Regions from separate parts of the Halobacillus trueperi genome, predicted to be linked through region 1. Evidence: riboswitches for the same ligand, from Rfam matches in the RefSeq annotation. Region 1 holds a riboswitch; each other region holds the start of a gene.

What was found. A riboswitch is a leader RNA that binds a small molecule or an ion and turns the genes downstream of it on or off. The one in region 1 is predicted to bind S-adenosylmethionine.
Region 2: it holds a riboswitch for S-adenosylmethionine, as region 1 does, so the genes downstream of both, DYE48_RS11765 (methionine ABC transporter ATP-binding protein) here and DYE48_RS04930 (methionine ABC transporter ATP-binding protein) in region 1, are expected to answer to the same signal.
Region 3: it holds a riboswitch for S-adenosylmethionine, as region 1 does, so the genes downstream of both, DYE48_RS18715 (thiolase family protein) here and DYE48_RS04930 (methionine ABC transporter ATP-binding protein) in region 1, are expected to answer to the same signal.
Region 4: it holds a riboswitch for S-adenosylmethionine, as region 1 does, so the genes downstream of both, DYE48_RS09945 (O-acetylhomoserine aminocarboxypropyltransferase/cysteine synthase family protein) here and DYE48_RS04930 (methionine ABC transporter ATP-binding protein) in region 1, are expected to answer to the same signal.

What each region holds. Positions count from the first base shown of each region.
Region 1 covers NZ_QUAE01000003.1:20,592-26,457, forward strand. The annotation lists gene DYE48_RS04920 (MetQ/NlpA family ABC transporter substrate-binding protein) at 1-667, opposite strand, end outside; gene DYE48_RS04925 (methionine ABC transporter permease) at 694-1,362, opposite strand; gene DYE48_RS04930 (methionine ABC transporter ATP-binding protein) at 1,355-2,380, opposite strand; SAM riboswitch class I at 2,461-2,569, opposite strand; SAM riboswitch class I at 2,798-2,903, opposite strand; gene DYE48_RS04935 (TlpA family protein disulfide reductase) at 2,995-3,417, shown strand; gene DYE48_RS04940 (thioredoxin family protein) at 3,557-3,874, opposite strand; gene DYE48_RS04945 (toprim domain-containing protein) at 3,879-4,226, opposite strand; gene gcvH (glycine cleavage system protein GcvH) at 4,349-4,732, opposite strand; gene DYE48_RS04955 (arsenate reductase family protein) at 4,815-5,174, opposite strand.
Region 2 covers NZ_QUAE01000008.1:104,840-110,705, reverse strand. The annotation lists gene DYE48_RS11785 (DMT family transporter) at 1-602, opposite strand, end outside; gene DYE48_RS11780 (GNAT family N-acetyltransferase) at 740-1,312, shown strand; gene DYE48_RS11775 (FAD-binding oxidoreductase/lyase) at 1,317-2,645, shown strand; gene DYE48_RS11770 (iron-containing alcohol dehydrogenase family protein) at 2,650-3,723, opposite strand; SAM riboswitch class I at 3,867-3,972, shown strand; gene DYE48_RS11765 (methionine ABC transporter ATP-binding protein) at 4,056-5,099, shown strand; gene DYE48_RS11760 (methionine ABC transporter permease) at 5,059-5,721, shown strand; gene DYE48_RS11755 (MetQ/NlpA family ABC transporter substrate-binding protein) at 5,744-5,866, shown strand, end outside.
Region 3 covers NZ_QUAE01000025.1:37,013-42,878, forward strand. The annotation lists gene DYE48_RS21265 (thiolase family protein) at 1-883, opposite strand, end outside; gene DYE48_RS18710 (acetoacetate--CoA ligase) at 883-2,826, opposite strand; gene DYE48_RS18715 (thiolase family protein) at 2,847-4,001, opposite strand; SAM riboswitch class I at 4,073-4,180, opposite strand; SAM riboswitch class I at 4,247-4,351, opposite strand; gene DYE48_RS18720 (hypothetical protein) at 4,760-4,975, shown strand; gene DYE48_RS18725 (S-layer homology domain-containing protein) at 5,312-5,866, shown strand, end outside.
Region 4 covers NZ_QUAE01000006.1:140,676-146,541, reverse strand. The annotation lists gene kynA (tryptophan 2,3-dioxygenase) at 1-187, shown strand, start outside; gene DYE48_RS09955 (polysaccharide deacetylase family protein) at 884-2,245, shown strand; gene metX (homoserine O-acetyltransferase MetX) at 2,310-3,362, opposite strand; gene DYE48_RS09945 (O-acetylhomoserine aminocarboxypropyltransferase/cysteine synthase family protein) at 3,386-5,080, opposite strand; SAM riboswitch class I at 5,190-5,300, opposite strand; gene DYE48_RS09940 (DUF2188 domain-containing protein) at 5,435-5,632, shown strand.

The DNA of each region.
Region 1 (5,866 bases):
GAGACAGACCAGCCTCAATAGCATAGTTTGTATTAATCGCTACAAGCACGTTTTCTTCACGCTGGTAAACTTGTGGAAGGTTAGCTGCATCTACTCCTGTATCAAATTCAATGTTTTTAGGATTTTCTACAATATCCTGTACAGTAGCATCTACTTTTTCCACACTTTCATCCAATTTGATTAGTCCCTCTTTCTCTAAGAGTGAAAGGACTCGACCATGAGTGGATACAGAACGACTCATGACTAGCTGCGTACCTTCTTCAACGTCTTCCAGGTTTTCATATTTTTGAGAATAAACTCCGATAGGCTCAATATGGATACCACCAAGGTTTGCAAAGTCATACCCTTTCTCTTCCTCTTGGGTCTCCATATAAGGAATCGTTTGGAAATAGTTAGCGTCAATACGACCTTCATCTAAGTCTTGGTTCGGTAAAATGTAATCCTGATATTCTTCAATCTTTAATGTGATTCCTTCTTCTTCAAGCATAGGTTTTGCTTTCTCGAGAACTTCAGCATGTGGAACACTGGTAGCTCCTACCTTAATCTCCTTTGTTCCACCTTCTTCACCTTCAGATCCTGATGCATTTTCTTCCTCGTTCGATGACCCGCAAGCTGCAAGAACAAGGATAAGCAATACAGCGATTAAACTCGTCCATAGTTTTTTCATTATTAATTCTCTCCCTTTTATTTATTTTATCTTTTATCCAATTTTCGTGAGATGGCATCTCCGATGAATTGGAAAATAAACACAATTAAAATGATTAAAATAGTACAAATGAATACAACATCAAAGTTACTTCTCTGGAACCCATAGAAATAGGCGAAATCGCCAAGACCACCAGATCCGATGGCACCGGCTACGGCGGTGTATCCAATCAATGCGATAGCTGTTACGGTTATCCCGGATATCAAAGCTGGCATCGATTCCGGAAGCAATACTTTAAAAATGATGGTCGAGTATTTAGCTCCCATAGATTTTGCTGCTTCCACGACACCTTTATCGACTTCTTTCAATGCAATTTCCACCAACCGGGCATAGAATGGCGCTCCACCAATAATCAGGGCAGGCAATGCTGCTTGTGGCCCTCGAATGGTGCCCAGCAGAAAATCTGTAAAGGGGAACAATAATAAAATGAGAATGATAAACGGAATTGCTCTGAATATGTTAACAATGGAAGCAGTAATCCAATTCAACGTTTTGTTATCCCAAAGACCCCCAGGTCCGGTCAAATAAAGGAGAAGACCCAAAAGCAAACCTAAAACGAATGTCCCAGCGACAGAAACCAGCGTCATATACAAGGTTTCATTTGTAGCTGTAATCATGTCTTCCATTCTTACGTTCGGGAACCATTCATTAAACATGTGGATTCACCTCCACTTCAACAGATGTGGATTCAATATATTCAATGGCACGCTCGACTTCTTTTTTGTCTCCATCAAATTGAACAAACATTGTTCCATACGCACCCTTTTGTGTTTGGGTAATCTTTCCATGTAGAATGTTGACGTCTAATTCAAACTTCCTTGATAAATCACTGATCAGTGCCTGATTTGTACTTTCTCCGACAAAGTGAAGACGTATAATTTCTCCAGAACGGTAATTATCTTTGATCAATTGCAAGGAGGTTTCTTTTTCTGGATCTCCCATCACTTGATCCACAAACTTCTTCGTGACTGGTTTTTGAGGATGAAGAAAAACGTCCAACACTTCCCCTTGTTCAACAATTTTACCTTCTTCCATAACCGCCACCTGATGACAAATTTTGCGAATGACGTGCATTTCATGTGTGATCAGAACGATTGTAAGGCCAAGCTTTTCGTTAATATCCACAAGAAGATCAAGAATCGAATCCGTGGTCTCAGGGTCCAACGCGGATGTGGCCTCATCACATAAAAGAACTTTCGGATTGTTTGCAAGCGCTCTGGCTATCCCCACTCTTTGCTTTTGTCCACCGCTCAATTGGGATGGATAAGAACCTCCCCGGCCTTTCAACCCGACCAATTCAATTAATTCATCGACACGTTTTTGCCTTTCCGCTTTAGGGATCCCGGCAATTTCCAATGGAAAAGCGATATTATCATGAACGGTACGTGACCAAAGCAAATTGAAATGCTGGAAGATCATTCCGATTTCTTGTCTGGCCAACCTTAATTTTCCTTTGCTTAATGAAGTAAGTTCCTGCTCATCGACAAGAATGCTTCCTTCTGTGGGATCTTCCAAACGGTTCAGTAAGCGAATAAATGTACTTTTACCGGCCCCACTATATCCGATCACTCCATAAATTTCCCCTTTGTTAATATTAAGACTTAAATCATCCACTGCTCGTACATCCTGATCTTTCGTGTGGAATATCTTTGATAGTCCTTTAATTGTAATCATGCTGCTTTCCCTCCACTTCAAAAAAAGCCACTCTGTAATGAGAACAGAGTGGCTTTTTTAATCATACCTAAAAATCTGTTCTCTCATCTGTCAAAGCTTAATACTTTGCAGGAATTGGCACCTGAGCAAAACAGTTTTGCCGGTTGCCGGGCATCATCGGGCCAGTCCCTCCGCCACTCTGGATAAGAGATTTTAATTTATTAAATTATTATCGCTTTAATTCGTTTAAGTAGTACAATAATGGATTGTAGCACCGTACGAATTTTGTGTCAACTCATAAACAGATTGTTCAGAAAAATAAAGTCGATCAAAACTGAAGAAATGCTTACATCTTCCATACAAAAACATCTAATATTCACTCGATTGACACAATAAAAAAATCCCTTCTTTAATAGAAGAGATTCATCGCTTTTACATTTCTCATCTATCAAAGTCAAAGACTTCGCAGGATTTAGCACCGTTCAGTTTACCTGCCGGTTGCCGGGCATCGTCGGGCCAGTCCCTCCGCCACTCTGGATAAGTGAAGATGTCGATATGAAATTAATAATTATGTTAGCATGGGAAATATATAAGCGTCAATCCATAACCTTCGCCTGATAAAAAGGAGAATGACATTGAGTAAACAAGCCCCTTTATTTGAACTACCTTACATCCACAACCACTCTTCCATTTATAAACTTGAAGAGGACTTAGGGAAAGTTATTGTCTTGACCTTCTGGGCTTCCTGGTGTCCAGATTGTGGAAAAGACTTACCTATGAAAGAACAACTTTTCAAAACGATGGACCATGATAAAGTAAAAATGATGACGATCAATGTAACTGGAAGGGAACGGAATATAGAGGAAGGCATCGAATTCAAGGAAAAGTTTTTAACACAACCAACTCTTTCTGACGAAGGACGATACGTCTATGACTTGTACAATTGTGATGGCGTTCCTTCCACCATCATCATTAATCAACAAGGAGAGATCCATGCGAATTTTGGCGATCAGTCCTCCTTTTTAGATATTGTAAGCAAATTAGGAGAAATCGTATGATATTCATAACAAAAAGACAGCAAAGACTCCGGAGTCTTTGCTGTCTTTTTCATTATCGAACTACTTCCACATTACATATAAGTTTTTTAGAGAATTTTTAAATTCTACAGTAGTGGTCATTTCCTGGGAAATACATACACTATTCAACAAAACCAACCACTTTCTCATACATATAGGAGACAGAATGAAAAGCATAAATCTTTTCCTCTACCTCCCCGCCCCTAGTAACCAGCAGACATGGAACACTTTTAATCTTAAAATGCTGCATCCATTCGGGGTGCAGAGAAGCATTCATTTCCTTAAAAACTTCTCGATCAAATACAGACTCCAGTGTTGTGAGCATTTGACGCGCAAGGTGACAAGTTGCACAAAAAGGGCTATGAACAAAGGTGAGGGTCGTTTGTGGAGATTCGAAGAACTTCTTTACTTCTGTTGTTTTTATTTCCTCCACAGTCATCCTCCTATATTAAATAGATCGACTTTACATTGAAATGTCTACTGAGTAAGGCTCTTGCCAATTCAGGTTCCGGCGTAGCTGCTACTTCCCTGAAAGCCTTATCTATGTAGATATGCTCGGCGTGAGGAAGCTCTTCCGTCAATTGTTTTCTTAATTTGTAGCCAGAGTCATCTTCATCCACTAGAATATACACGGTCCGATCATCTAAGTTATGATCAAAAATCATTTCTTCCATCCGCTCGATTCCTAAAGTACCATGGGTGCAGATGATTTCAATCTCTTCATCAAGAACTTTATTCAACTTCTTCTTATCTGTAATTCCTTCAACAATGACGATTCGTTCTCCATCCATCTTCATCACCTACTATATAGAAACAGACCATGCCAATCAGGCATGGTCTGAACATGATTAAGATCAAACGTGATCATGTCAGACAAGGTTTCTTAAAGCCCTGCCTGTCCAATGCACTATCCTTAGTCTTCATCGATCATTGCTTCATATTCTTCCGGGGTCATCAAGTCGTTGATTTGAGAGTTGTTACTTGGCTCAACAACAACCATCCAAGCTTTATCGTATGGAGATTCATTGACAAACTCTGGACTGTCTTCCAGGTCTTCGTTTACTTCTACAACTTTACCACTAAGAGGGGCATAAAGTTCAGAGACAGTCTTCACAGATTCTACGCTGCCAAATGGCTCATCCGCTTCTAGTTCATCCCCGACTTCAGGAAGTTCTACGAATACGATATCCCCAAGTTCTGATTGCGCGAATTCAGTAATGCCGACTCTTACTTTTTCCCCTTCTTCTTTCACCCATTCGTGTTCTTCAGAATAACGCAGATCTTTAGGTACGCTCATTTCAATTACCTCCAAATAATAATTATAGTTCAACACCAAATATAAACATAAAAGCTATAGGCTTCTATTCCCAATAATGTGCTCACTGAGACCAAACGTTCTCTAATTCTTCTTGCTTGAACCCTACCGTTGTTTTTTCACCATCGGTAAGGATGGGCCGCTTAATCAGCATGCCGTCAGATGCAAGCCACTCAATCATTTCTTCCTCTTCTGCTTCTTTTAGCTTTTCCTTCATGTTCAGTTCTCTATACTTTTTCCCACTAGTGTTAAAGAATTTTTTTGCAGGCTTATCACTAGTAGCTATAAAGCTCTTTAACTGCTCTTTCGAAGGGGGATTATTGACAATATGTACAGATTCGTAGTCAAACCCTTCCTCATCCAACCATTTTTTTGCTTTTTTACACGTACCGCAATTCGGGTACCAATAGAAGGTTAAAGACATCTACACACCCTCCTTCATTCTTGTTGTCTAATATTTTATCATAACGAAGGCAAAGATTTCATTTATTTCTATTATTGTCTTCACAATCACCACATAAAGTTCTTCCATAATAGCTCCCGTTTGTGGAAGACTCAGTTTCGAGACTTTTGTTGAGTTGATGGGGGCTGCGGGGAATGACTCGCTTTCCGCGGGAGCGCGGTGATCCTCCTCGAGCTTCGCTCTGCGGGGTCTCACCATGCACTTTTTCCCCGCAGGAGTCTCGCCATTCCCCTCCGCCCCTTAACCATTTAAGAGTCTCGAAAATACTCCCAAAATAAGCAGCTTTCGAGCGTAATAGAAGTTGGTGAATTCACTCTTAAAACAAGAGCACTTGTATTCTGAAGCTTTCTATAGAGCCCTTTTCAACTAGAAATCTGTAGTTTTGGAAGATGCTCCTACTGTGTATGTGGGTTCGTTTCTCACCTACATCGAATGGGGTGGTTGGGAAGCTGCGAGACTCCCGTGGGAGAAGAAGACAGGCGAGATCCCGCAGGGCGGTAGCCCGAGGAAGCTCGGCGCTCCCCCACAGGAAAGCGAGTTGCTTCCCAGCCATCCCTGACGCGCAACTCAGCAACGAGCCCCAAAACATCTCGAAACTGAGTCTTCCACAATCCTGCCATATTGTTTAACAAGGAAAGGTCATAACGAAGGCC
Region 2 (5,866 bases), on a different contig from region 1:
CGGCTGAAAGGAACCACCGCAAAGGTTGCAAAAACAAAAGTATATAAGGTCACCGTCAATGAAGGATACTTTTTCAAAACGACCTTCCCGAAAATGCTGTAGAGAGCGTAAAACAGTCCGGAGCCAAGTCCGAATAAAAGGCCGGCCAGTGACAAGGAGGCTTGAAGTTCCGGAAGTAATCCGATGACGAATGTACATCCGATAAAAGTTGTAAAAAGAGCGATCAGCTTTCGCCCTGTCCAAGCTTCTTTGAAGAATATCCTTGAAAAAATAGTCACGAATACAGGCGCTGTATAAAGGAGGACGAAGGCGATCGACATCGAAGTCGCTTCGATCGCGCTGAACAGGCACCAGTTGAACAAGGCGATGCTGATGACCCCTGTTCCGAAAAAATAGCGCGAGTCTGCTGGTTTTATTTTCAAAAGCTTTCTATTGGAAACGAGGATGCAGCTGAACAGCATGATCATCGCCGAAGTCACTCGGAGAGCGACGACTTGAATGGGGGACAACCCATACTCGTACAATTCGTTTACAAACAGACCGATGATGCCCCACAGGGATGCGCCAAGAAATATCATGATAAACGCACGGTTTCTCGTCATCCGATCCCTCCTTCATACGTGAATTTCCGTCTATTATACAAAAATTTAGAAAGGTTTGAATATAGTTGTTGCAAAAAAATAGGAATTCTTGTTTGATAGAGGGTAAGGATGAAATCGAAACACAAGGGGATGGGACTATGAATCCAGTAATGCGAGACGTCAAAACACACATAGAAACAGAACGGCTGATCCTGAAAATGCCGGAGCCCGGAGATGGAACAGCGGTCAATGCAGCGATTCAAAGATCTGTGAATGAACTGAAACCATGGCTCGGATTCGTTCAGGAAACGCCGACCGTCGAAGACACAGAATCAAACGCAAGGGAAGCGCATGCGAAATTTTTGCTGCGGCAGAATTTAAGGTATCTCGTTTTTCTGAAAGAGGACCGGACGTTCGTCGGTTCGACAGGTTTTCATCGAATGGACTGGGACGTGCCGAAGTTTGAACTTGGGTACTGGATGGATACGGCCCACAGTGGAAAAGGATACATGCGGGAAGCGGTGGAGGCATTGACGGCGTACGCGTTGAATGATTTAGGAGGAGCACGGGTGGAAATCCGCTGCGAATCTGAAAATAAAAGAAGCCGCGCCATTCCGGAATCGCTCGGTTTCGAATTGGAAGGAACCCTTCGCAACGACGATCTCTCTGTCGATGGAAAGCGATTAACCGATACGTGCATCTATGCCAAAGTCCGTGAAAAAGGGGCGTGATCCTGTGTATGACGTGACGATCATTGGTGCCGGCGTCAGTGGTGTGTTCCTTGCTTATACGTTGGCTAAGGAACATCCGGATTTGAACATCCATGTAATCGATAAAGGAAAGCCCCTGGCTGAACGGACGTGTGGATTACACCAGGAAGCGTGCACTTGTGAAGGTCCGTGCGATCGGTACGTAGGATTTGCAGGACTCGGAAAATCAGAAGGGAAATTCAATTATACGAACGACTTCGGTGGACAGCTCGGAAGGAAGATCGGTGAAAAGGCAACACTTGCGCTCATGGACGAAGTGGATGACCTTTTATGCTCCTATGGAGGTGGCCTTGTAGAGAAATACAGTACTAAAAATGGAAATCTTTCCAAGAAAGCAGCGGAGCACTCCTTACGAGTTTTTTCAACAGAAGTGCGGCATTTGGGGACACGGCTCGCTCGTCGGATTTTTCAAAGCATGTACGAGGATATGTATGCACAGATGACCTTCACTTTCGAAGCAGATGTTACAAGTGTCACAAAAGAAGAAGGTTTGTTTTCGATCGATACAAATCACGGACGGTTCCAAAGCAGGAAGGTTGTCTTCGCTACAGGCATGAGTGGGAGTGACTGGCTGAAATCCATGACAGCAGAATTAGGATTGAAGGCGGGGGAGACACGCTTGGATCTAGGGGTACGAGTGGAGATGCGCGGCAATCAGCTCAATGCCATCCTTCAGGAAACGTTTGAAACGAAGCTGCATTACATAACCGAACGCTTCTCCGCGACCACTTACTGCATGAATCCACATGGAAGAATCATACGCAAGTATCAGCATGGTCTGGTGATGCCGGATGGACAGAATCAGAACGAAGAAGAACCGAGTCATAATTTGAATTTTACCCTTTTCGTTCCGCGGCACTTTAAAAATCAAGCGGAGGCCATGGCAGAAGCCCATCATGTGATTGGCGGTATCAATCAAGGGCAGGGCAGGATTGTGGCGCAAAAGTTAGGAGATTTATTGGAGGGAAAACCGTCGGACCATCTTTCCGAAGGTGTTATTCAACCCTCGCTTGAAGCAGAAGCGGGAGATCTATGCAAAGAAGTTCCGCCCCTTTATATAGAGGCACTGCTTGAGTTTTTTGAAGCGTTGGAAGGGCTGCTTGGCGAGGAGATCAATCGGGATACCATCCTTTATGGGGTGGACAGTAAATTTTATGAAGCGAAGATTTTTACGGATGAGCATTTTGAAACCGAGCTGTCAGGTTTGTACTTGATCGGGGACTGTTCCGGGGAAACGCATTCCCTGTCTCAAGCGGCCGCGAGCGGAATTTACTTAGCCCGCATGATAGCTTAGCCTTTTACAATGAGGCTAAGCTATTTTCAACGGCTAGGATCGCTTCTCTCACCTGCGTTTGATCATGAATTCCCATAAGGTGGATCGATTCACTTGGACGTGTGGAATAGTAGGAAATGGTCTCTATATCCTCCGTTGAATCAGCATCCAGATCCTTCAGTGATAAAGGCAGCCGCATGGATTTGTAAAAAGGAATCAGCTGCTTTATTTGTTCTGTTTTTCCTTCGAGTGCCAATTGGACGAGAATGCCGTAAGCTACTTTCTCTCCATGCAAAAACATATGAGTCCCCGGCACTTTGGTCAGCCCATTGTGGATGGAGTGCGCACCGGATATTCTTCCGTAACCATCACCAAATCCTCCGACCATACCTCCTGCCATTATGATCGTTTCAGCGACACGTGTGAAGGCGGACGTGCAATGACCTTTTTCATTGGCATGCACGGCATCTTTTCCTTCCTGGAATAGAATGTCTCTACACAGTTTTGCAGCATGAAGTGCCATTTCTAAAGGGACAGGCTTTTCTTTTATATGTCTTGTCAAAACATCAGCTTCATACCATTTGGCAATCGTATCTCCAATTCCCGCACGGAGATATTCGACGGGAGCATGAACGAGCATGTCAGGGTCTACGATGACCATGTATGTACTTCTTTTGAATATCGTATATTCAATGAAATTGCCATTTTCATCATAAAACACACTCAACGGTGTCCAGGCTGCACAATTGGATACGAGTGTAGGGATCAGGATGACTGGAAGATCAAGCGCCTCGCCGCACGCTTTAGTGAGGTCGAGAATTTTTCCGCCTCCGACGCCGATCAGGACGTTCGTAATAGGAGAGACGTTTTCCTTGATCCTTTCCACTTCCTGATGGGTACATTCCCCGTCATACGAAATGGTTCCCATGCTAAACGGAAATTCCGGCATATATGATTCGGCCATGGCCCATGAATCCTTCCCGTGGATGATGGTCCCATGTTTGAACGGCTCATCTTTGATAAGTTCTGGTAATTCTTTCAGTATACCGGGTTCACACTTGTAAAAGTTCGGAGATCCTTGAACATTTATAGACTCCATCTCAATCCCCCTTTCAAGATATGCCCATTATTATCCATACCTTAAAATCGAATGTCAATGTTGAAAAAATATAATTTAAAAAATTGAGAAAATTATTTACAAACCCTTTCACATGCGTTAAAGTGTTAAAACATAAACGAAAATTCTTATCGAGAGTGATGGAGGGAAAAGGCCCGTAGATATCACAGCAACCTTCCATATGGAGTGGTGCTACATCCTGCAGAATGTTCCTATTCTGGGAGATAAGAGTTTGGCAGTCTTTCATGCGAAACTCTCTCCCGTAAAGGGCGGGAGTTTTTTTGTTGGAACTTATATTATCAGGGAGGAAGCCGATGATTTCATTGGAACAACTGAGCAAAGTCTATCAATCCAAGGGGAAAACCGTGATCGGAGTCGATGACGTCTCATTGGATATCAAGAAAGGTGAGATTTTTGGAGTCGTCGGGTACAGCGGGGCTGGGAAGAGCACCCTTTTACGATGCATGAACATTTTGGAACGCCCGACAGAAGGGAAGGTCATGGTCGATGGAATCGATCTCATGACATTGAATTCCAGGGACTTGAGGAAGGCCAGACAATCGATCGGAATGATCTTTCAAGGATTTCACCTCGCGATGGCGAAAACCGTATTGGAAAATGTGGCATTCGCTCTAAAGGCGTCCGGCGTCAACCGCCAGGAAAGAAAAAGAAGGGCACAGGAATTATTGGAGCTTGTCGGTCTCTCAGATAAAGCTGATCAGTATCCGGCCCAGTTGAGTGGAGGACAGAAGCAGAGGGTGAGCATTGCGAGAGCGCTTGCCAATGATCCTAAGGTGCTTTTGTGTGATGAAGCGACCTCAGCACTTGATCCGAATACGACGCAATCAATTTTGAACCTGTTGAAAAGGATCAATCGTGAACTCGGCCTTACCATCGTCCTGATCACCCATGAGATGGAGGTCGTCAAGGAAATCTGCGACCGTTGCGCCGTTATGGAAGACGGGAAAATTGTTGAGCAGGGTTCTACATACGAAATCTTCGCTGCTCCTGAAAACGAATTGACGAAACGCTTCATCCAAACGGTGATCGATTTCCGTATCCCGGATAAGATCCTTTCAGAAAGGAAAGGGACCATCGTACATATGACGTTCAAAGGGGACTCGGCCAACGAATCGATTGTGTCAGATCTCTTACAGGGGTATAACGTACGGGCCAATATTCTGCATGGGAAGATCGATTACATTCAAGACCAGGCTCTCGGTACCTTTGTGATGGAATTGACAGGAGAACAAAAAGTTGTCCACTGTGCCATACAAGATTTGAAAGAAAAGCTTGGAGAAGTGGAGGTGCTGCAAGATGATCGATCAGCTGATCAATCTCTGGCCAGAGCTGAATAAATCTTTTCTGGAAACACTGATCATGGTAGGCATTGGACTGGTCGTTGCTTTAATCGCAGGTCTTCCGCTCGGGCTGCTCTTGTTTGTGACGGACCGTGATTTATTTCTGGAGAATCGAACCATTAAAAGCATTGTGGGTGTTGTGGTGAACTTGATTCGTTCGGTCCCGTTCATTATTCTACTTGTCTTCTTGTTTCCTTTTACAAACTTATTAATCGGGACAACCACAGGGCCGGTTGCGGCTTCCGTAGCCCTCTCTGTAGCGGCAATTCCTTTTTACGCAAGAATTGTAGAATCATCGGCTCGCGATATTGACAAAGGGGTGATTGAAGCAGCCATTGCCTGCGGAGCTTCCCCTTGGCTGATCATCAAGGATATCATTTTTCCGGAAATTAAGCCCGGGCTGATCAGCGGTTTGACGATCACAGCTATCAGTTTAATTGGATATTCCGCCATGGCAGGAGCTATCGGAGGAGGCGGAATCGGGGACTTGGCGATTCGATATGGTTACTACCGCTACGATAACTTTGTCATGTTCACGACCGTCATCCTGCTTATTGTCCTCGTCCAAATCGTGCAATACACCGGCGATTACATTGCAAAAACTGTGAAAAAGAATTGAATCATATTTAGGAGGAACCATCATGAAAAAAATCATTTTGTTATGTGCCACTTTATTATCGATCGCATTTCTCGCTGCGTGCGGGGAGGAAGAAGAAAGTGCAGATGCTTCTGGAAAAGAAACGATCCGATTTGGAGCTACTGCC
Region 3 (5,866 bases), on a different contig from region 1:
CGAGGGTTGTGGCAACGACACTTGTATAACAGTCGTACAGTGAGAAAAGGTCAATGTCTTCCACGTCCGTCCGTGCTTGTTCAAGCGCTCTTGGGATCGAATAGTTGAATGGCAGGTCCCCAATTCCCGGAGCCTGACTGACTGCCCGGTGAGTGATTTTTTCACCCGCTCCTTTCAGATAGACCGGTTTATATTTACCTTCGGCTGCTTTTTCAGCAGATGTGACGACGACGGCTGCACCACCGGCGACTGGCATGACGATTTCCAACAGGTGAAGTGGATCGGCAATCATGGGAGAGGCTAGAATATCTTCCACTTCGGCGGGCTTATTATAAAAAATCGCATCTGGGTTCAACTGGGCATTTTTCCTGGCCCAATAAGCAATCCTTGCGAAATCTTCCTGCGTGGATCCGTACTCTTCCATGTGCTGTCTTTTTAAGAGGGCATAGGAAGTATTCGCTCCTGATGCACCGAAAGGCACATCAAATTCGCGTATCGGATTGCGGTTCGGGGATCGTAATGTTTCCCCTTTTTCATTTTTATTGGCTAACACACAGACGACGGTTTCGCACATGCCGGCCTGGATGGCTGCGGCAGCTCTCCAAATCATCCCCGGGCCAGTTGCACCACCGAGATCCACCGTATTGGACATCGTGGGATCTATTCCTAGATACTCAGAAACCGTCGCCGGCACATGCTGCGGCGTTTCCCCGACTTGTGGTCCGACAAGCAGGCCGTCGACGTCTTCCTTGGAGATGCCGGCATCCTGAATAGCGAGGCGGACGGATTCTGCAATCAAACTTAAGGTTGTTTTTCCTTCTGAATAACGGACGGGCTTCAGTTCACCGATGCCGATGATCGCCCCTTGGGGTTGGTTGGCCATTACGCGAACTTCCTTTCTGATAGATGACGAAATGATTGTAAGCTGGATGGATTACGTAAGGAGGCTTCGTTTTTCACTGCATCTCCTAAAGCGGCTGTTTTCGCTGCTCCTTCGACCCTTTTTCCATTGATGGTATGGGGGATTTCCTCCACTTGATAAATCCGCTTCGGTACATGGCGAGGAGAAGCTTTGGCACGGATCTGCCTGCGTATTTCTTTTGCCAAGTCTTCCGTCAGTTTTTCTGTCACGACACAAAGGATGATTTCTTCGTCGTTATCTTTCGGTAATCCGAAAACGACGCTGTCATTAATTTCCTTGATATGGTCGACGACACCGTAAATTTCAGCCGTCCCGATGCGGACGCCTCCTGGATTCAATGTCGTATCGGCACGTCCATAAATGATGAACGATTGGTCGATGGTCTGTTCCGCTAAGTCCCCATGTGTCCAAATCCCTGGACGTTTGGAAAAGTAGCTCTTCCGGTAACGTTCCTCTCCACCTTCACCGAAAAAGGTGAGCGGCATGCTTGGGAATGGTTGGGTACAAACAAGGTCACCCTTCTCTTCGTAAACCGATGCTCCTCGCTCATCCAATACATCAACCGCCATTCCTAAAGCTTTGCATGCGATTTCGCCTCGCTTCAATGGATGAACGGGTGATCCCATCACAAAACAGCCGATGATTTCTGTTCCGCCGGAAATGGAAGCAAGGAACAGATCCTGTTTGATGGTTTGATAGATCCAGTTGTACTGTTCAGGTGCTAGTGGAGCTCCGCAGGATAGCAGACTTTTCAAAGTGTCGAGAGAATGACTGCTTTTCAGATCGACGCCTGCTTTCATCAATGTATCTAAATACTTAGGGCTTGTGCCGAAATGGGTGATGCCGACTTCATCCGCAATGTCCCACAAATGGGTGAGGGAATCCTGCCTTACAGGAGAGCCATCATACAACAGGATTGCCGCTTCACTGGCTAACCCTGAAACGAGCCATGGATACATCATCCAGGCGGTATTCGTGTACCAGAACAACACATCATTTTGCTGGACATCACAATGGAGCTGGTGCTCTTTTACATGTTGCAGGAGCGTCCCGCCGACCGAGTGGACGATCGCTTTCGGCAATCCCGTTGTTCCTGATGTATATAAAATATATAAGGGATGGTCAAAAGGGACGGGTTCGAACGTCGGCTCACTGGCTTCATTGTTGCAAAGCTCGTCCCAGGATAGAGATTGGAGTCCTTCTATAGAAGTTTCGCCTCCGAACGTGACGAGGGCGGATAGTCCTTCAAGATGCTCCGTTGTCTGTTTGATTTTGTCCACGATATCGAATGGTTTCTGCTTATATTGATAAGAGGTAGTAGCAAATAATACTTTCGGTTTCACCTGACCAATGCGGTCGACGATTCCTTTCGTCCCGAAGTCCGGGGAACAGGAGGTCCATGTCGCCCCGAGGGAGGTGGTCGCAAGCAGGGCGACCAACCCCTGGATATTGTTCGTCGTGACTCCGGCGACACAATCGCCTTTTTGCACACCTAACTGTTTTAACCCTTCCTGGGCTTTGGCTACGGATTGCCTCAGCTCTTCTAAAGTGATGCTTCGTTGAACCCCTGTCTCATTTGCTTCATAGGCAACGGTCCGATCCAGAGATCCACGCAGCAGGTTTTCAGCGAAATTCAACCGTGCTTCCGGAAACCATGTACTATCGGGCATCGAAGGTCCAGGGATAAACACACGGTCACCTTTCTCTCCGATAATTCCTGCATAATCCCAAACAGCTGACCAAAATTCAGAGAGGTGGGAAACGGACCAACGGTGGAACCGTTCATATGGAAAAAGCGGCTGGCCGGTAAATTCAGCAAAGGCTTTGATATGCGATTGTTCTATTCTTTCGCTCGATGGCTCCCATAGATAAGGGGAACGCTGAGCGGTAATCGATGTAGTCATTAGATCTATCTCCTTTCGGGTTATGAATGAGGAACTTCAATCAACAGGGCCATTCCCTGGCCGCCACCGCCGCAAAGGGAAGCGATCCCTTTTCCTCCGCCGCGCCGTTTCAGTTCATTGGCAAGGGTCAAGACGAGCCGGAATCCTGTGCCGCCTAACGGGTGACCAAGAGCGATTGCGCCACCATTGACATTGACCCGGTCATAATCGATGCCAAGCTCGCGGCAGCTGGCGATCACCACACTGGCAAACGCTTCATTAATTTCAAACAGATCGATATCGTCAGTCGTCAACTGGTGTCTATCTAATAGTTCTTGGATCGCCTGCGATGGTTTCGTCTGTAAACTCGGATCTGGTCCGGCAATCTCTGACCAATCGATGATTTCAGCCAACGGATTCTGCCCGAGTGATTCAGCTTTCTCTTTCGTGGTAACGATCCCAACGCTCGCCCCGTCCGTCATCTGTGACGCATTGCCTGCCGTAATCGTGCCTTCGTTGGAAAAGGCGGGGGAGAGGTTGGATAACTTCTCGACTGTCGTTCCTTTGCGGATGCCTTCATCTTCTTCAAGCAAACCTGCAAAAGGAGCGATTTCCGGCTGCAGCCATCCTGTTTCTTGAGCCTTAGCTGCTCGTTGCTGAGAAAGGGCAGCATATTCATCTTGTTCTTCTCGACTGATTTCAAAGGAGCGGTTTTTCTCATCGGTAAGAGCTCCCATCGATACATCCGTTAAGGCGCACCACAAGCCGTCGTTAAGTAACGTGTCTTTGAGGATGCTATGACCGAGTCCTGCAGAGGCCCTTACTGGAGCGGTATGAGGAGCATTCGTCATCGAGTCGAAGCCACCGACAATGTATAATTCTCCTTCGTTCAGCTGCAGTCTACGGGAGGCATCCGTGATTGTAGCGATTCCCCCTAAGCAGACATTGTTCAATGTGATAGCGGGTGAACCGATGTCTACCCCTGCCTTATAAGCGACTTGCCTCGCAGGGTTTTGGCCACCGCCAGCCTGGATCACTTGAGCAAGCAACACACCATCCGCCTTTTCGGCTATCGGATTTCTCTCAATTAGAGCGTTTAATGCGTGCGATCCGAGTTCTGCTGCGGATTTCTTTTTCAAAGCCCCTTTCCATTTACCGAACGGGGTACGAATGCCATCTAAAAGTACGATACTCATCTATGTAGCCACTCCTTTTTTAAAAATAGAAAGAGCCCTCTTCACAAAAATAAGAAGAGGGCTCTTGGCTCTTCTTATCTTCCAGGATCATCTCCTGCAGGAATTAGCACCTTTTCAAGCGAATGCTTGATGGTTGCCGGGCGTCAACGGGCCAGTCCCTCTGCCTCTCTGGATAAGAAAACATTATTCAATTGAAAATATAAAACCTCTCTATCAGTGATAGAGAGGCTAGAGATTATGTAAATCTCTTATCTTCCTGAGCATTCACTCAGTAGGATTTGGCACCATGCTATCAATATAGCGGTTGCCGGGTTTCACAGGGCCAGTCCCTCCACCTCTCTGGATAAGATGTTCTTTCGTTATTTGGTTAAGTGCCATGTTAGCAAGGGAAAGGATCAGTGTCAATGGATTTTATAGAAAAGTGTGAAAATTAATTTTATTTGGCGCCCAATCTCAAGCGTGTTAGAAAACGAAAAGAAAGCTTAACAGCAGTGTTTTTCGCTAGTATTTCGTATCTTTATCGATTTCATATGTATTTGTGTTTTTTGGAGACTTATGTTGTTGATTACCAGCTAAGTTTATTCTTAATTGTAAAGTCGTTTTTTCTAGGAGAAGCAGGAATTTGGATGAATAGTGTAGTAAATATTTAGTACAAGAATCTACGTTAATTCTTGTCATCCTCGCTATTCCTAACATTAAAAAGAACCTGACGAAGGGATGCAGAAGCGAGGAAAGATATCAAATAAGGGGGCATACACATGGCAGAAGTATCTTCGATGAAACAGGCCGTTGATGTTTTACTTAAAAAGGGATTATCCAAGCGGGAAATCCTAACCAATGTAGATAACAGCCATTTCCCGTTTGAGGATGAAGAAGTTGTGATGACTTTTATTGATCTACAAATTGAGTGTTCCTCTGATGATGAATTTAACAAGTTGGTCGAGTATTTATATGGATTTAATTTGAATCAATAATAGATTTATTCAATTTCACCTCTTTGAGTGTCTGTAAGAGAATGCAGACAGACTTTTTGCTTAGTAAATGATAGTGCTAACTTTAACTGTAAGATCGAACTAAAGGCTAGCGTAGTATCAACCGTTTATGGATGGTACTACGCCATTTTTTATTGGTTATTAAAGCTTATTAAATGAAGCTTAAGTGTTGTTTTGATTTAAAAACTTTAGTCGTATTTATTTAAAAATAATTAACAATTCATCATGCTTTTATACTAAAATAGAGATTGTGTAAATAATGTGTGAATACATAAAGAGAAGGTTTTTTCTTCGTAAAAGAAAGAGGAGAGTGAGTGTATGTTATTTAAAAAAGGAAAAATAGAGCATGTTCTTGTGCTTGCCATTCTGGCGCTTATTGTCTCGCTGGGAGCTCCAGGGGTTAGTCATGCAGGTTCGGATGTTACTCCACCCACATTGAATATGTTGACTGTATCAAAACAGGAGGCTTCGGTTGGGGATGAAGTGAAGGTTACAGCTGATGTGAGCGATGATCTATCGGGTGTGAAAAGAGTCAGTATTAGGTATGAAGCACCTGAAGGAACAGCAGCCAAGCACATAACATTAAATATGAATTCTGCAACGGGAAAATATGAAGGTAGTTTTGAAATTGGAAGATATGATGTCTCGGGACATTGGAAAATAGATTTCTTATACGTGTTAGATGAACAAGATAACCATTACTATTACAACAACTCTTATGGTGGTTCAGAGTATAAACGGGAAACCTCAGAATATGTAGATTTCAGTTCGTATGATGTAGTAGTGTTTGGAACAGAAGAAGATAAAGAGCCGCCTATGCTAAAAGAACTGCAAGTAACACCTAGAAACGTGACGATAGGGGATATAGTAAAG
Region 4 (5,866 bases), on a different contig from region 1:
ATTAGGGGAGAAGCTTGTTGACATTGAAGACAGTCTCCAGCAATGGCGTTTCCGTCACATGAAAACAGTCGAACGAATTATCGGTCACAAAAAAGGAACAGGTGGATCCTCAGGTGTCGGCTACTTAAAGAAAGTCCTCGATCACCGCTTCTTTCCCGAACTATGGGACGTCCGCACCAATATCTAGAACTTTCCTTATTGGAGAGTTCTTTTTTTATTCCGCTATATGGCAGGATTGTGGAAGACTAAGTTTCGAGACTTTTGTTGAGTGGATGGGGGCGGAGGGGAATGGCTCGCTTTCCGCGGAAGCGCGGTGAGCCTCCTCGCACTGCCGTCCTGTGGGGTCTCACCAAGCACTCTCTTCCCGCAGGAGTCTCGCCATTCCCCTCCGCCCCTTGCCATATGAGTATCTCGAAACAACTTCAAAGATTTAACGTGTTTACAACATTGCCCAGTAAATTCTAGAAAATATGTATTCTACATAAAAAGCCTGATATAGAACGCTTTATTACAATAAGGAGAGTGATAGTGGAAGACATTCTCCTCGGTGAAGGGGTTCGTTTTTCTAGCTCATCGAATGGGGTGGTTGGGAAGCTGCGAGACTCCCGAGGGAAAAGGAGATAGGCGAGATCCCGCAGGACGCAGTCCGAGGAAGCTCGGCGCTCCCCCACAGGAAAGCGAGTAGCTTCCCAACCACCCCTGACGCTCAACCTAGGCAGCGAACCCCGGTTATCTCGAAACTGGGTCTTCCACAATCGGGAGCATTTATGAAGAAGGGACTTGTTTGAATTAACTTAATTTACTGAATATATCGAAGTAATTAAGTCATTGTTACATTTATGTTACAATAGATTGTGTGACTATGAGATAAAGAGGGAAAAGCATGAGACAACCAATTATATATACCATTTTGTTTGTTTTGTTGACGGCGTCCGGCTGTTCTTTCATTGCGAATGCTAATGAAGAGTCGGGAGAGAAGATGGGTAATCAGGCGATGTATGACGTAAGTATAGAAACAGATATCAGTGAATTTGAAGAGTATCACATGACCGCCCATTACCCCCAAACACCGAATAACCAAATTGACCAAACCATTATAGATTATGTGAATCAGCAGAAAGCTTTGTTTAAACAAGAAAGCTATAAAAGTAAACAAAAAAATGATGGAAGCCAGGCGCATGAATTGCACATTGATTTTGAAGTCATTCATCAAAATCAACGTTTTTTTGTTGTGAGGTTTATTGAAACGATCGACCTTGGTGAAGGCGGAGTCATGACTAAACAAACCGTCTTGAATTTCGATAAGAAGAATGGAAAAGCTTTGTCGCTGGAAGAATTATTCAAGGAAGACATCTATTATGTCGATCGTCTTCACGATTGGACGAAAGAGAAATTGATCGATGCAGGTGAAGAAAACGCGAAGCTTCTGGATAAGCTTGAGGCTAAACCTGAATTTTACGAAGATGTCGCTTTGACGGGGGAAGGGGTCCTTGTTTTTATAAATGATCCTGCAAGTGAGGAACCGATCCGTGTGATGATTGAGAAGGATAAAGTATCCAAACTTCTTCGTTCAGAGTATGCAGATGCCTTTAAAGAGGCCGCTGAAGTAGGGGCTAAGCCAACTTCAGAGAATCAGGGAAGCGATAATAAATATCAGGACTTTTCTTTAGAGAACCATTTACATGGGGAAGGGAAAGAAGTGGCTTTAACCTTTGATGATGGCCCTCATCCGGAAGTGACCAGAAAAATCCTTGATGTACTGGATAAGTATGAAGCAAAAGCCTCTTTCTTCATGATCGGAAAACGGGTAGGTTACTATCCTGAAGTGGCTCGTGAAGTGAGTGAACACGGGCACGAAATTGGAAATCATACGTGGAATCACCCCCGTTTGGGACGCTTGTCAGATGAGCAGATCAATCAGCAGATCTCATCGACTCAAACGATTCTGGAACAAGTAACCGGACAGAGGGTGGATTTACTGCGATTGCCTTTTGGAAACCTGCCTTCTGCCAACTATCAAGAAGAAGGCAATGTTGTTCCGTGGACCATCTATTCTGAGAAGTGGGAAGATCTAAAACCGGAAGCGGTCACTGAGGATATTCTTTCAGAAGTAGAAGAAGATTCCATTATTTTGCTTCATGATCTTCAACTGTCTACAGTGGAAACCGTAGATCTCTTACTGGAAAAACTGTACGCTAAAGGGTATGAAGTCGTTCCTGTCGGTCATTTGATCGATAAACAATAAAAACCGTTCCGTTTCAAACTAAAACGGAACGGTTTTTATTTTGATTATACAGGTGGAGGAACAATTAGTTTAATTGTTCCTCCACCCATTTGCCCCAACGTTCAAACTCTACGAGAAATCCATCATGCCCATAGTCGGTGGGTATATGGTGATGCTTCCCTTTTTTACAGGAGATAGAGAATGGTTGGATCAAGGCTTCTGGATAAAGGAGGTCGTGTTCGAAACTGAAAGTGTGAACCTCTGCTTTGTATTGCTTCGCTGCTTGGGCCCATCCATTCCTTCCTCGGCCGATGTCATGGTTGTTCATCGCCTCGAGAAGGTAAAGGTAGCTGTTGGCATCAAAACGTTCTTTAATCTTATCCCCCTGGTAATCCAAATAAGATTGAATCTCATAAGAGGTATCGGCGTGATAGGACCGGTCGAACCTTTTTTCAAATAAGGTACTGCTTCGGTACGTGACCATCCCGGTCATCCGGGCGATTTCAAATCCCTTTAGATCTTCATTTGAATGATAGTCCCCATTATGGAAATGAGGATCACTCTTTATGGCTCGAGCACCGATATGATTAAAAGCGATGCCATAATCACTTAAATAAGGGGTAGCTGCGAGAATGAATAATTTTTTCATGAAATCAGGGTAAAGAAGTCCCCATTCGTACGTCTGCATACCTCCAAGTGATCCGCCTGCTATAGCGTGGACATGAGTGATGCCTAAGCGATATAAAGCTTCATACTGAGCGTGGACCATATCCCGAATGGTAACTTTGGGAAAGGTTTGACGGTATGGTTTGCCTGTGTCTGGATTAATGCTCGCAGGCCCTGTAGATCCGTGACATCCACCCAAAACATTGAAGGTGATCACTTGATAGCGATTGGTGTCGATCGGACAATCTTCACCAATCAAACCGGCCCACCAGCCACGTTCTTCCCTTGAACCGACGGCGAGCTGGTTGCCCGTTAATGCGTGACATACGAGGATGACGGGAGCATTTGTCGGCCCGTATCTTTCGTAGGCAAGCTCGACATGCGAAAGCTTTTCACCAGACTCGCAGGTGAAATTTCCAATCGATATCGTTTGATTGGTTCTTGGGTGACTGGTGGGGTTTTTTAATGACATGCTTTTCATTCTCCTTTCTTTCACTAGACCGATACGAGGGAAGTAGAAAAATCTTTCCCTGACCGGATATTTACAACAGCGTCATAGAGGCTTACCCCTGATATGATGGCTGCATCTTCGTGAGTGATTGGTTTTCGTGACCAGAGTAGTGTCGGTTTTACTTCTTTCGCTATGTTCAGGACATCCTCATTCGCTTCCTCAACATAGACAATATCCCAGTGGACATTCGTTACTTTTTGAAGGTCCTCAAGGTGAGAGAAGGCAACGACTTCAAATCCCAGCCTTTCCAACTTGTTCTGCTCCGCAAGAAGAGCACTTGTTCCAACAATTCCGATTACCCTTTTTCTTAATTCCCCGTTCGAACGGTCCAGGGAGGATGATAAAACCGGCTCTGCCACATGCTTACTTTTACCGTAGGATCTCCTATATCCAGTGGCATGGAAAATGGCGTTGTCCAGGTCCTGAATCAAGTCTTCTACAGACTCTAACCCGACAGACAAGCGGACAAGTTCTTCTGTTACACCAGATTTACTCAAGTTTTCGTCGCTTAATTGCTGGTGAGTCGTAGAGGCCGGATGGATGATTAAAGATTTGGCATCCCCTACATTGGCTACATGCGACCAGATAGTGCTCTGATCAATCAGCTTACGCCCTGCTTCGCGTCCTCCTTTAATCCCGAAGACAACGATCGACCCATGGCCGTAGTGGAAATATTTTTCGGCTAGAGAATAAGTGGGGTGATCTTTCAATCCTGGATAATTCACCCATTCGACACCTTCGTGATGGTTTAAATATTCGGCGATTTCTAAAGCTTGATCCGCATGCGTTTTCACTCGCAAGTGTAAAGTCTCCAGTCCTTGCAAAAGTAAGAAAGCGTTTTGCGGGCTGAGACATGCGCCAATGTCTCGAAGCAGTTGTACGCGCAGTTTTATGGCGAAAGCGGCCGGACCCACATCGACCCCGAACCGGATGCCGTTATAGCTTTCATCAGGTTCCGTAAACCCTGGGAATTTTTCATGATTCCAGTCAAAACGTCCACTATCAACAACAACACCTCCAATGGCCGTGCCGTGTCCACCAATCCATTTAGTAGCAGAGTGGACAACGATGTCTGCTCCCCAGTCGATTGGTCTGCATACATACGGGGTAGCGAATGTGTTATCGATGATGAAAGGGATGTGATGATCGTGAGCGACATCTGCGATCGCTTCAATGTCCAGTACATTCAAACTCGGATTCCCGATGGTTTCGGCAAAGATCGCTTTTGTATGAGGAGTAATTGCCTTGGCGAATGATTCGGGGTCATCCCCTTCTACAAAATGTACATTAATTCCATAGCGGGGGAGGGTGTGGACAAACAAATTGTATGTCCCTCCATAAAGGTTCGTCGAAGCAACAATGTCATCTCCGGCTTTAGCGACATTCAGAATGGCCATCGTGATGGCAGACATGCCTGAGGCTGTCGCCACCGCCGCGGCACCGTCCTCAAGAAGAGCGATTCGTTGTTCGAATACATCCACGGTCGGGTTTCCTATTCGTGAATAAATGTTGCCGGGTTCCGCAAGCGAGAAAAGATTTTGAGCATGTTCTGTATCATTGAAAACATACGATGTCGTCTGATAAATCGGTACAGCACGAGAACCTGTAGCGGGATCAGGTTCTTGACCGCCGTGAAGCAAATTCGTTTCAGGACCGAACGTATGGAATGGTAAACTCATGGGAAAATTCCTCCTCTGATTTTTTCCTAGGGCATCCACTTTATAGAAGGGGGAAAACGAAAAGCCCTCTTCTGTAAGTAAGAAGAGGGCTTTATGTATCTCATACCTCCCCTTATCTTTCAGATCATGTGACCTGTAGGATGTAGCACCTTTTCAAGGTTTTGCCTTGAAGGTTGCCGGGCGTCGTAGGGCCTAGTCCCTCTGCCGCTCTCGATAAGAGTTTTTTTATTCAATTTTTCTGACTTGTTTGAAATTATAAAGCCGTCCTTTCTCATTGTCAAACAATTTCGATACGTTTGAACCCTTCTTGCTGTGGGAATGGTTAATTAAGTCTATGAGATAGGAGTGAAGTTCATGAAACAATATAGTGTCGTACCTAATAAAGATGTAACCGGTTGGTTTGTAAAAATCGAGGATGTCGCTCCGACAGACCTTTATGATGAGCGTGATACCGCTGTTGCCAAAGCAGAGGAAATCGCAAAAGAAAACAAACCGAGCAAACTTCAAATCTTGGATCAAAACCATGAAGTTGAAGAAGAACGCACCTACTAATTAAAACTCCCCATCGCGGGAGTTTTTTTATGTACATAGAATGATTAGTTATTAAATTGTAAGACTTGATTTCAAGACTTTTGTGAGAGTTTAGGGGCTCCGGGAAAAGGTTCGCTTTCCGTGGGCGAGTGATGAGCCTCCTCGAGCTAACGCTCTGCGGGGTCTCATCTACCACGCACTTCCCACAGGAGTCTCACCGTTTCCCTCCGCCCCTTTTCCATATGAGGTTCTCGA